DNA from 3 places in the Geobacillus sp. 47C-IIb genome. Region 3 is predicted to be linked to each of the others. Evidence: riboswitches for the same ligand, from Rfam matches in the RefSeq annotation. Region 3 holds a riboswitch; each other region holds the start of a gene.
The links. Region 3 has a riboswitch for thiamine pyrophosphate ahead of IC804_RS13095 (ECF transporter S component). Riboswitches for the same ligand answer to the same signal wherever they lie in the genome.
Positions count from the first base shown of each region.

Region 1 (4,293 bases), 230 kb from region 3:
ATAGATGGACAATGCCTTCTTTTGAGCCAATCAAAGCGAGCACTTCAGTGTCTGGGTCAAGCTTGACACCATACTGCCGCTCATAAAAGTCAGCAACGGCTTCGCGATATTCGCGGCAGCCGGCGTACGGAGAATACGTATAATTGCGTGGGTCATCCAGCTCGCGTTTCAGCGTCTCAATAAGAAACGACGGCGGCGGCAAATCTGGCGCCCCGATGCCTAAATCGATGACATCAACCCCTTTTTTCGCAAGCTCGACCTTTTTTCGCTCAAAGTCCGAAAATAAATACGGCGGCATTCTTCTCACAAGGTCGGAAGCCATCTTCATCGCGGCCTCTCCCCCTTCGATTCGATTGTTTGAGGCGCGGAACAAGCAAACGACAGGGTGTTCGATGCTGGCTGGAGCCGGATCATCACTCACCGTTGTTTGGCAACTGCCCTCTCTGAACGATGGAACTGTTGCTTTGGTGAACATGTATCATTTGTCTCGTCTAGCTCATCTCCTCTCGTAAATCATTTTATTATTCATTTCAAATAATTAGAATATCGATCGAATGGAAGGAGCTCCCTTTCGTTGCTTTTCTCACCCCCATCTACACTACCGCTTTATAAGCATAAAAGAAAAACCGGACGCCTAGTTAACGTCCGGTATACAAAACGTATCCTCTCCTTACCGATACAGCGATGAACCGCCGCGCACAAATTCGTTCGCCTTTTCTTTCATTCCTTCTTCTTTGATTTTCCGTTGCAGCTCGTGTGAGATGTTCATCGAGCAAAATTTCGGCCCGCACATCGAGCAAAAATGAGCGGTTTTCGCCGCCTCAGCCGGCAATGTTTCATCATGATACTCACGAGCCCGCTCCGGATCGAGCGATAAGTTGAACTGGTCATTCCAGCGAAACTCAAAGCGCGCTTTCGAGAGCGCATCGTCGCGCTGCTGGGCGGCTGGGTGACCTTTCGCCAAATCGGCGGCGTGGGCGGCGATTTTATATGTAACGACCCCGACGCGCACATCCTCTTTATTTGGTAACCCTAAATGTTCTTTCGGCGTCACATAGCAAAGCATGGACGTCCCGTAGGCACCGATGATCGCGGCGCCAATCGCCGACGTGATGTGGTCGTATCCCGGCGCAATGTCGGTGACAAGCGGCCCTAACGTATAAAACGGTGCACCATGACAAAGCTCTTGTTCTCGCTCGACGTTTTCGCGGATTTTCTGCATCGGAATATGCCCCGGTCCTTCAATCATGACTTGCACGTCATGCTCCCAAGCGATTTTCGTCAGCTCACCGAGCGTCTCAAGTTCAGCAAACTGTGCCTCGTCGTTTGCATCAGCAATGGACCCCGGGCGCAAGCCGTCACCAAGCGAAATGGCAACATCGTATTGTTTTAAAATCTCGCATATTTCTTCAAAATGCGTATATAAGAAGTTTTCTTCATGGTGGGCCAAACACCATTGCGCGATGATTGAGCCGCCACGTGAGACGATGCCGGTCGTCCGATTGACGGTGAGCGGAATGTAATGAAGCCGCACACCAGCGTGGATCGTCATGTAGTCAACCCCTTGTTCAGCCTGCTCAATCAATGTCTCGCGGTACACGTCCCATGTCAACTTCTCTGGTACGCCGCCTACTTTCTCAAGCGCCTGATAAATCGGCACTGTTCCGATTGGAACTGGCGAATTGCGGATAATGTATTCACGCGTTTCGTGAATTTGTTTGCCGGTCGACAAATCCATCACCGTATCAGCACCCCAGCGTACCGCCCACAGCAGTTTTTCCACTTCATTCTCAATCGAGGAAGAAACAGCCGAGTTGCCGATGTTGGCGTTAATTTTTACATGAAAACGGCGGCCGATGATCATCGGTTCGCTTTCTGGATGATTAATATTCGAAGGGATGATCGCTCGGCCAGCGGCAACCTCCTGGCGGACGATTTCCGGGTCGATTTGTTCGCGAATCGCGACAAATTCCATTTCCGGTGTAATGATTCCTTTTTTGGCGTAATGCATTTGCGTGACCACTTTCCCCGGCTTCGCCCGCAGCGGACGTCGTGCAAACGGAAGCGACGCCGCACGGCCGGCGGTGGACTGTGGCTCCGTTTCTTCGACATCGCCTCGCTCAACAATCCAGTTGCGGCGAAGAAGCGGCAATCCTTTTTCTACATTCGGCTCAAAATCAGGATCTGTGTATGGACCGGTTGTGTCATAGACGCGCACCGGTTTGTTTTCCACCTCTCCTTGCGGTGTCTTCGTCGGTGATAACGCGATTTCTCTCATCGGCACGCGCACGTCCGGCCGTGATCCTTCGACGTACACTTTCCGGCTGGCTGGAAATGACATAAACGAGCGAATGTTTTCCATACGGATTCCCCCTCTAAATCAACGATGGTTTAGGATCCGAGGCCAAGCCAGCCGAAGCAAAGGCAAAAACGAGCCGCTCTTTGCCGTGAAAAATAAAAACGGGTCCCGCAACACGGAACCCGATCAAGGCAAAAAGGCCAAATGAACAGTCTAAGCGTCCATCTGTTCCCGCTGCCTGCTTCCCTACGCTGGCATGACCCAGATCAGGTTCAAAGGGTCAAAGAACTTCATCGCGTTCTTTTCTCAGCCCGGCTCTCGGACTCCCCTAGCAGATAAGCGTATAACAATGATGACTGACTTTTTTTTATTTTACTACATAATGAGAAAATAAACAAACCATTTTATTCCATATCACAACTGATGTACCGTGTTTCTTTCCTCAGTAAACGCGCTTTTTTTCCGCTTCACACCGAAAATTGCTTTAACATCGTCCGCATCTCGTCCGCCATCTGACCGAGCGATGCCGACGAAGAAGCAATTTCTTCAACAGAAGCCATTTGTTCTTGAGTCGCTGCCGATACATTGGCAGCACTAGCTGCTGACTGTTCGACAATTTTGGTCATCTGTTGGAACGCCTCATCCACCTGGCGGGCATGGCCCGTCATTTGTTCAATCGCAGACGATACTTGTCCAATTTGTTCGCTTACTTGACCGACCGCCTCACGAATATCGGCAAACGACTGACCGGCAACAGCGACGACGTCCAACCCTTGCGCCACTTCAGCGACGACCCGTTCCGTGGAGGCGATTGCCTGCTTCGTCTCTTCCTGGATGTAGCTAATCAGATCGGAAATTTGCTGCGCTGAGTGCGCTGACTGCTCCGCCAACTTCCGCACCTCGTCCGCGACAACGGCAAATCCTTTCCCTTGCTCACCGGCACGCGCCGCTTCGATCGCCGCATTGAGCGCCAGTAAATTCGTCTGTGACGCGATGCTCGTAATCGCTTCAGTAATTTGTCCAATCTCGTTCGATCGCTCCCCGAGCCCTTTAACGACTTGGCCGAGCGATTGAACGTGGTCATAAATAAATTGCATTTGCTCAGACATTTGCATCACAGATTGCTTGCCATCCCCTGCTTTTGTTGCCGTTTCTTGGGCGCTGTGTGCCACTTCTTTTGTTTGACGGGCAACATCACTGAGCGTTCGGGAAATATCATTGACGGATTCCGCTGTGCCGCGGGCTGCACTCGCCTGCTCTTCCGCATGGGAAGCAAGTCCGTCCATCGTTGCCGCAATTTGTTCTGTCGCCCTCGTCGTCTGTTCGGCAACAGTAGCTAACTGGTTGGAAAACTGCGACACTTCGTCCGCATGGTGTTGAATGCGGCCTATCACCTCTTGCCAAGCATCCGCCATATTGTTTAACGATGTGGCAATCGGCCGCAACTGCCGCACGCTGTTGAGCGGTACGCGCACTGTTAAGTCCCCACTTGTCATCTTGCTTAAGTATTTGTTAATGACGGCAATTGGAGCAACAAACCGCCGATAATTCAGCGTTGCCGAAATGAAGCCAACAATCGCACCAAGCAGCAACGTAGCGGCTAACGTCCACCAAAACGCCGCCCCGCGAATGCTGTTAGCTAGACATATCGCAAGGCCGATTACCGCCGTGCTCGGAATCACGACGAACATCGTGCGGATGATATAGCTCATTAACGACAAACCTTTCTCCCCCTTTTTCTATCGCCTAAAAATGTTTTATACAGCATTGACATATTCGGCAATGTGCATAGGTTTTCCTTCTTTGTGCCTAATCGAACATCCAAACATTTTGCCGATATTACATTGCGGAGATGCTTAGCCCAAAAAATTATAATGAAACGTATTTTGCGATTCTCCACGACGACACCCACCATCTCTGGCTACCGGTGGCATAGAACTGGGATATTTCCCCACATGACCTTCTAAGCCGCCTGCCCCCCGAAGTTTATCTAT
Region 1 is NZ_CP061473.1:2,356,855-2,361,147, reverse strand. Features, by position in the region: gene IC804_RS11900 (aminotransferase class I/II-fold pyridoxal phosphate-dependent enzyme) at 1-328, opposite strand, end outside; gene thiC (phosphomethylpyrimidine synthase ThiC) at 671-2,362, opposite strand; TPP riboswitch at 2,526-2,639, opposite strand; gene IC804_RS11890 (methyl-accepting chemotaxis protein) at 2,767-4,020, opposite strand.
Region 1: linked by a shared signal. The riboswitch ahead of thiC (phosphomethylpyrimidine synthase ThiC) and the one ahead of IC804_RS13095 (ECF transporter S component) in region 3 are both predicted to bind thiamine pyrophosphate.

Region 2 (4,293 bases), 1.6 Mb from region 3:
TTGATTCAAAATATAGAAAAAAGACAGCCCTTTTGAAAAAGCGTATTCTACATATGGCTTATGAAGTTCGTTTTCATATTGCTGCAAAAGAAACTTTGCAAACAACAGAGAAATCGGAATACTCAGACAAGTGGTGGGCAAAAAAGGCTTCTTTCCTCTCCTGCGGAAGCAAGCTGAAAGATGAGCCAGCCGGTTTTTTTGAATATTACAATTACGATTAACTGAAAGGTCACGATAATCAGCAGATCGGGCAAGGATTCAAAAAGACCCAATATCATTTTGATTCGCTCCATATGGCTCCGGAAGAAAAGAAGCGTGATATACGTTATTCCCCATGCTAATATTAGTGCTACCACGATTGCCAACCCGCATAATAGAAGCGACTCCCGATAATGAATAAGAATTTGTGGGAATACTTTTCTATTCGTTCCATATTCGATACTTAGTGGATGAATAAGCTTCATGATGATGTATCCTAATGTTTTTACATATTCCTTTACATTGATCGAAATATTATGAAATAAGCTGGGAAAACCACTGACCATCACTACTCCTAGGATTGCCAATAAGCATTCTAGTATTATTCCAGCAATGAATTTCATTATTCTTATCAATAATGTTCCTCCCTCTATAAATGTTGATATATCAACGGTTGTAGCCGTCTCAGGGGTGTCAAAAAAATATTTTTCGACAAAGATTCTAACATTATTTCTTAAATATGTGTATATCTTACATTGACTGGGTACGCTTCGCGGCCACTACTGGTTAAATTTGGTTGTAGTGGAGGAAGCGTATGGGATGCACCGTGGATCTCTGCATCGCTGATGATGACGAACCCTCCCATGTCTCTTGGCATCCTTGTGCCTACATTCCTTCGTTCGGTCTAGTCATCAGGCAGAGGCCGGCTAAGCTCCTTTAGGGACTCAAGGTCGAATGGATGATATCGCGCCAGCTTCTCCGTGTCATCCTTGTTGTCTAGAGAATCGAGACTATAGGCATCAAGCAGCCGTTTCGAGGCCAAAGATGTCCTGCATCATTCGCTTCGCATCGAACGCTTGGTGCTTCGTACATACAGCGTGCAATACCTTCAATAATTTTCCGCATAACACCACAATCGATTGCTTCTTCCGCAACGGATTATCAGGACGTGTCGTGTAATAGTCGTGCAGCTGCCGAAACGCTTCGTTGTGGCGGATCATCGGCATCATCACGCGGAAGAGGAGGGCGCGCAACCGCCTTCTTCCACGCTTCGAGATCCGTTTTTGCCCTTTGTGTTGGCCGGAGGAATGTTCCCGCAGCGTCAGGCCCGCTAATTTGATAAGCTGCCGCGGATCCTGATAATGGGAGAAACTCCCGATCTCTGATAACAGTTCTACGATGGTCGCATCGCCTAAGCCCGGAACGGTCTTCAACCATTCGTACTCGACCGATGTCTGTACGAGTTCGATCAGCTGCTCTGTCAGTGCCTCGATTTCTTCTTCCAGTTGGCGGTACCGGCGGACAAGCGTGGCAATTTCGATACGGGCCATCTGTTGTCCTTCCGTTACGCCAATGGAGTGTTGGGCCAATTCCATCAACTTCTTCGCTTTCGGTTTTTGTGGCGATTGTAATCCCTCACTTTGCCGGTAAAGGGCCAGCACCTCTTCCAGTTCTTTTCCTGCCAGATCACTCGGAAATGGCGTATATTCCAGCACCGCGAGCGCCATTTTCCCAAATGACGGGAAGACTTGGGAAAACTCTGGAAAATATCGATCGAGCCAGCGAATCATCTGATTTCGAACTGCTCCCTGTTCTTCCACCAATTTGGAGCGAAATGTCGCTCCAACGCGCAGCTCCGCCTCCATCCCTTTCAGAATACGCGGATAGCTGAATCGGCCGTCTTTCACTAACCGGGCAATGACGAGCGCATCTTTCGCATCATGCTTGGTTGGAAGGTTATCGTCCAGCTCTTTCGATCGCTTCACGTGCATCGGGTTTGTCATGACGAGAGGGATGCCTTTCTCATCAAGAAAATAGGCGAGATTCAGCCAATAATGTCCCGTTGGCTCGATGCCAACGATCACCTCGGTTTTTCCAAATTCCTTCATGGCTTCTACGATACACTGGTACAACCATTCCAATCCTTCTCTCGATTGCAGAACGGGAAACGGCTTTTTTAACACCCTCCCTCGCTCATCCACAAAGCAGGCATAATGTTTTTTCTTTGCGATATCCATCCCAACAACCAGCGTTTGATCGGTGACTTGATTAATCTTCTTGTTTGAGATAGAATTCATGTATAGTCCTCCTTGGTATCCAAATTAGGGGTCAATTCGTGCGATTGACACCCCCGAATCATACCAAGAGGGCTTTTTTTATTCAAGTCCCCGAAAAAACTTCTAACAGGAATGCTCCTTTCTAATAAATTAATTTTGTAACATAATAAAAAAATGGCGTATTATTAATTTTCTACAAACATTTATTCATTTTTAATCCTGATACCTCTATGTTTCTAGATATTCGCCACGAAATGGACTTGACAATCAGATTTTTTTGAATTGTGGTACAAAAACGTAATTTCCTGTATGGTAAACGTGATCTAAACATTAACCAGGGAGGAATTTTTATTTGCGATCCCAGTTTATCAAATATTTTATTTATTTACCATACTTCGCTAGTTTACTTGGGGGTAATCATCTTGTTTTTTAGTAAAAACAGAGACTGTTGAAAAAACGGCCGATTTTTTATGTCCTCCATCCCTCCTGTCGGCCAAGCGAAAGTCAGACCAGAAGCAGCGAGCAACGAAGGAAGCATAATGTTTCACTGCTACGGGTAAGCTGGGGGAAAGACAACGGTTGTGTAGTGCCGCAAATTTGGCTCATCCGTCCCGGGTGTCCCTTGCTATACGCTAGCTGGACGTTTACAGGAAGGGGGATGCTTCCATCGCTTTTTTTCTTGCATTCTTTTTTTATAAAGAGTAGACTTTGATTGTAAAAAGATAATACGTTTACGGGAGCTTGTGGAATCAGGCTGAGAGTACGGCTAATCCGCCGTTGACCGTTTGAACCTGTTGGATAATGCCAGCGCAGGGAAAGAGAGTATGGACAAGCACTTTGCCTGCGCGCAAAGTGCTTTTTTATGTGGATCGGAATGCGCGATAAGTGGAAAGGGGCGGGGAAGGTGACTCAACAAGAAATCATCGAAAGCTTGCTTCAGTTTATCAATCAAGAAACGTCCACAGAGGAAGAATTCAATGAGCATGCACTCATGCTATTTGCTTATCAATACGAAAACAATCTCCCGTATCGTACATATTGCATGCAAAAAGGAAAAACGGCAAGAACGGTGAAAACGTGGCGGGATATTCCGGCTGTACCGATTAACGCCTTTAAAGAATTAACGTTAAGTTGTGTTTCCCCCGAACAGGCTGAGCGCGTGTTTATGACGAGCGGCACGACGAGAGGCGTGCGCGGGAAACATTATCATCCAACGTTAAGCGTGTACGATCATTCGATGATCGTCAATTTTCGAAAGCGGTTCATGAAAGAGCGTGACAAAATCAAAATGGGAATTCTTTTCCCGACAGAAGAGCATATGCCGAACTCTTCACTCGCTCATTATTTAGCCCTCGCCGTCAACGTGTTTGGCACGGAAGACAGCCACTATCTTGTCGACCGCGACGGCCTTAATATGGATCGGCTTCTTGCTGAGCTCGAACAGGCGGAACAATCAGGTGAGCCGTACGCTCTTTTAGGCGCTTCGTTTAGCTTCGTTCATGTATTTGAGGAGCTCGCAAAGCGCGGCAAAACATTCCGCTTGCCGGAAGGAAGCCGGATTCTTGATACGGGCGGCTTTAAAAACCAGTCCCGGGAAATGGATTTGGACGAATTTTATGATACGCTGTCTGCTTACCTTGGCGTCCCGCGCCGTGAGTGCATCAACATGTACGGAATGACCGAGCTTAGCACGCAATTTTACGATGACGGAAATGAGACCGTTCCATCGGTGAAATCCGGACCGCATTGGATTCGCACAAGGGTGATTCACCCGTTGACCGGAGAAGAGATGCCAAAAGGGAAACGCGGCGTCCTCGTTCATTGCGATCTCGGCAACTTTAACTCGGTAACAACGATTTTGACAGAAGATATGGGCGTGGAAACAGACGGCGGCTTTTTGTTGCTTGGCCGGGTGCAAGGGGCGGAAGCAAAAGGTTGCTCGATGGCGGTCGAAGAATTCATTCGTGCGGCGAAGGGGACATCCGAATGAGAGAATATGCCGGCTATATTCCTCATATCGGGGATGAACCGATCGAAA
Region 2 is NZ_CP061473.1:525,717-530,009, reverse strand. Features, by position in the region: gene IC804_RS18445 (ABC transporter permease subunit) at 1-87, opposite strand, end outside; gene IC804_RS18440 (hypothetical protein) at 123-293, opposite strand; gene IC804_RS02580 (IS110 family RNA-guided transposase) at 999-2,276, opposite strand; TPP riboswitch at 2,979-3,088, shown strand; gene IC804_RS02575 (LuxE/PaaK family acyltransferase) at 3,118-4,245, shown strand; gene IC804_RS02570 (acyl-CoA reductase) at 4,242-4,293, shown strand, end outside.
Region 2: linked by a shared signal. The riboswitch ahead of IC804_RS02575 (LuxE/PaaK family acyltransferase) and the one ahead of IC804_RS13095 (ECF transporter S component) in region 3 are both predicted to bind thiamine pyrophosphate.

Region 3 (4,293 bases):
GCCAAAAGCTCTCTTCCGTAACATGGATGAGCCCCCAGCGAAACCATGTCGTCTTTCCTTCACCAAACATCATCATTGATGAAGCGGTAGAAACAAAGATGAGAAAGAACGGCAAAAACATCCAAACAAGTGCGTTCGCCGAATAACCCGTCCCAAAGCAAAACAAAACAAAAAGGGCGAGCGAGAAATTGATCAGTACGTTCGGATTATGAATGAACAAAACAGCAAAAAAGAGAATAACGAGCACGATCAACTTCAAGCTCGGATTCGTCTCATGAAGCCATGTCTCACGGCGGTGAATCTCCCATTTCATTGCCCGGCTCCTCCTTCGGCGAACGCCAACTCCCGGATACCTAACCGCTCGTCCTGGACAAGTGCTCCGCCTTCAATCACCCAACGTCTCGTCGCAAAGCGGCGGACGATTTGTTCATCGTGAGTGACCATCACAATCGCTGCCCCTTGTTCACGGTACGATTCAAGCATCTCGAGCAAAGCGAACGTATTTTTCGCATCCTGCCCAAATGTCGGCTCATCAAGCAAAAAGAGTCGTTGGCCGGCAACAACGGAGGCAGCCACACTCAATCGACGCTTTTGGCCGACTGACAGCTGGTACGGATGCGTATCTTGTTGGCCGACAAGGTCAAATTCGCGCAAAAGACGGGCGACTGTTTCTTCTGTTTCCTCGCTCGAACGCCCCTCGAGCCGGAGCGAATAAGCGAGCTCATCCCGTACGGAATGGGTGACAAATTGGAACTCCGGATTTTGAAACACAAAAGCGATATGACGATGCAATGGCTGCCGCTGCTTGACATCATCTCCTAACAACCGATAATCTCCTTGTGTACGGATGAGCTGCATGAGTGCGTGCAAGAGTGTACTCTTACCGGCACCATTTCGGCCAGTGACAGCAATCCATTCACCTGCCCGCACCACCGCTTCGGAAACGCTAATTTTCACTTCCCGCTTGCGAAAACCACGAAAATCGCGAAGACAAAGGAGTTCTTCTCCTTCCCGCCACTTCCGCCGCTGTACCCTCCGGTCGTATTCGTCCCAAACGCCCGGATGCCAAATGCCTTCAGCGCTGATGACATCTTTATATTGGGAAAATACTGTTCTTGCCTTGCCATCAGCCATGACTCTTCCATCACGGCCGAGCAGCACAATCCGATCAACAAAGTCAAGGACATGATCGATTTTATGTTCGACGATGATGACCGTTTTATCGCGGCTCACCTTCTTGACAGTTTGCCATACTGCTTTTGTCCCTTCCTCATCAAGCAGTGCGGTCGGCTCATCCAAAAACAGGACCTCCGGCTCAAGCGCAAGCACGGAAGCGAGCGCCAGCCGCTGTTTCATCCCGCCGGAGAGTGTATGAATATCCGTATGCGGTTCGATTGTCAACCCAACTTGATCCAAAAGAGCGCGAATGCGGGCGGGCATCTCCTCGCGCGGTACCCCTCTATTTTCAAGAGCGAATGCGATTTCCTCATCCGCGTACGGCATGCAAAATTGTGCATCCGGGTCTTGAAACACATAGCCCCACCGTTTTGGCAGCTCGAGATGTTCCGCCTTCATCGGCACATCGACTGAGTTGGGAATGATGCCAGCCATCACTTGCAACAACGTTGACTTGCCACATCCAGATGGGCCAAGAAAGAGCACTTTCTCCCCTGCGGTAATCGACAGTGATAAATCGTGAAACAACAGCTCACGATGTCCGGGAAATTTGAGGCGCAGCCGATCGATTGTAATTCCATGTCCCATCGTTTATCAGCCGCCTTATCGGTTCAGCGCATCATAATCTTCTTTTGAAGCTGGCCGCCACATCTGTGTCACCCCGGCTTTCTCAAGCGCCTTGGCCAACGAGACAGCGAACACGCCGGAAATGAGGATGGCACCAACAAAACGTGCCAGCAAAAAGAGCGCCATATTCCATGGGGCTAGCGCCTCGATATATCCTTTGTAAAAGTCCATGATGAGCGAACCGACCGTGGCGCTGACTGCGCTTAACGATACGACGAACACGTCAAAGCGCCGATAGCGGAACGCCGCAAACACAAGCTCAGCAAACAATCCTTGAACAACTCCATAAATGAGCACCTCAAGCCCCCATTGCGACCCCATGATCAATTCGCCGGACGAAGCCGCAATTTCGGCAAGCAGCGCCACTCCTGGCTTACGGATGAGCAAATAGGTAAGCGATGAAGCGATAAACCACATGCCGTAAACCAATTGATCGGCATGAACCCCGAACACTTTCACGACTTCATATACTGGGGACCATACTTTGTAAATGACACCAAACACGATTGCAATCACAATCGTTGTCAAAATGTCAGCCAACTTCAATCCTCTTGCTGTCTTCACCATCGCATGCCTCTCCTTCCACAATCGTCCCCCGCTCCATCAATGTCAGTCTAACGGACTGTCATCATTCGAACGGGTACGCCATCTTCAAAAACTTATATTCGCCGCCGCTCGGCGGCTTCACAAATTTGCTTGGCAATTGACATTCTTTCTCCCCCTTTTCCAAAAAATAAAAACGCCGCTTCCTTTACTAACTAGCGTAAAGAAAGCGGCTTGGGCATACCATTTCGCAAGGCAAGGCAAAACCATCCTTACCCCATGTGTAGCTCCTCTCCACTTCCCTACGCTGGTATTACCCAGATCAGGTGCTAAGGGTCTCAAAGGCACACTTTGATCTCAGCCTTTCTAAAGGCCCCCCTAGTGGATGTCCCATCATGATGACATTTTCCTATTCAAATTTATCATATCACGGCAGCGGTGATTGTCAACTCTTTTTTCCGTCCGGCGTTGCGCCGCCCACCATGATTCGCTATGATTAAAACGCAACGACTGACTATCGAATGGGAGTGGAATTGATGGCAAAAGTCATTTTAAAACGCCAACGAAAAAAGCGGCTTGAACAAGGTCATCCATGGATTTTCCAAAGTGAAGTCGACCGCATTGAAGGGGACATTACGCCAGGTGATTTCGTCGATGTCTATAACCACCAAGGTTATTGGCTGGCGAAAGGATACATTAACCCGGCCTCACAAATCATTGTGCGCATACTGACGCAAAACCCCGATGACGAACTGAATGAGGAGTTTTTTATCGAGCGCATCCGCCAGGCATGGGCGTACCGTGAACGGATGATTCCCGGCATCCGCTCTTGCCGCGCCATCTATGGAGAGGCCGATTTTCTGCCTGGGCTCATCGTCGATAAATACGAGGATGTGCTCTCTGTACAAATTTTGGCGCTTGGAATGGAAAAACGTAAAGATTGGATTTTGCGCGGCTTGCTTGATGTGTTCGCACCAAGAGCCATTTATTTGCGCAACGATGTGTACGTTCGGGAACTTGAGGGACTTAAACAAGAAAAAGGCTTTTGGTATGGAGAAGCAGAAACAGAAATCGAAATCGAGGAAAACGGCGTCAAATATATTGTCGATATTGAAGGTGGTCAAAAAACCGGCTTTTTCTTCGACCAGCGGCAAAACCGCGCCGCCCTCCGCCCGCTCATCGGCCCGGAGACAACCGTGCTTGACTGCTTCACTCATACCGGTTCATTTATGCTAAACGCCTGTCTGTACGGAGCAAAACACGTCACCGCTGTCGACATTTCCGAACATGCGATTGAAACGGCGAAGCGAAACGCAGCCTTAAACGGCTTTACAAACGTTGATTTTGTCGTCGCCAACGCCTTTGATTATTTGCGCGAGTCAGTGCGCGCCGGCAAACAGTGGGATGTCGTCATCATCGACCCACCGGCGTTCGCCAAATCCGCCCATGCGGTTCCGAAAGCGTTGCGCGGCTATAAAGATATCAACTTAAATGGGCTGAAGCTTGTCAAAGACGGCGGCTTTTTCGTCACTTCGAGCTGCTCTTACCATGTCCGTCCGCACATGTTTCAAGAGATGGTTGCCGACGCGGCGTTTGACGCCAAAAAAGTGCTGCGCCAAGTATACTGGAGCGGCGCCGGCTATGACCACCCGAAGCTACTCGCTGCTGATGAAGGCGACTATTTAAAATTCGCCATTTATGAAGTGCATTCGCGACGTTAAAGAAAAACGCTTAAGGGCTGACCTTAAGCGTTTCTTTTTTGTCCTGAGCGGAGCGGCTGTTCTTTGCGCAGCACACTCAAATAAACGAGCATCGAAATAAGCACCGAACCGGCGGCAGCTAAATAAATGCTCGGGTAGCCAAACCAATGGCTGATTTGACCGAAGACGATCGCTCCGATGCCAACGCCTAAATCAAAAAACGAGAAAAATGTTGCATTCGCCATCC
Region 3 is NZ_CP061473.1:2,587,437-2,591,729, reverse strand. Features, by position in the region: gene IC804_RS13105 (energy-coupling factor transporter transmembrane component T family protein) at 1-313, opposite strand, end outside; gene IC804_RS13100 (ABC transporter ATP-binding protein) at 310-1,764, opposite strand; gene IC804_RS13095 (ECF transporter S component) at 1,780-2,370, opposite strand; TPP riboswitch at 2,629-2,736, opposite strand; gene IC804_RS13090 (class I SAM-dependent rRNA methyltransferase) at 2,883-4,067, shown strand; gene IC804_RS13085 (MFS transporter) at 4,091-4,293, opposite strand, start outside.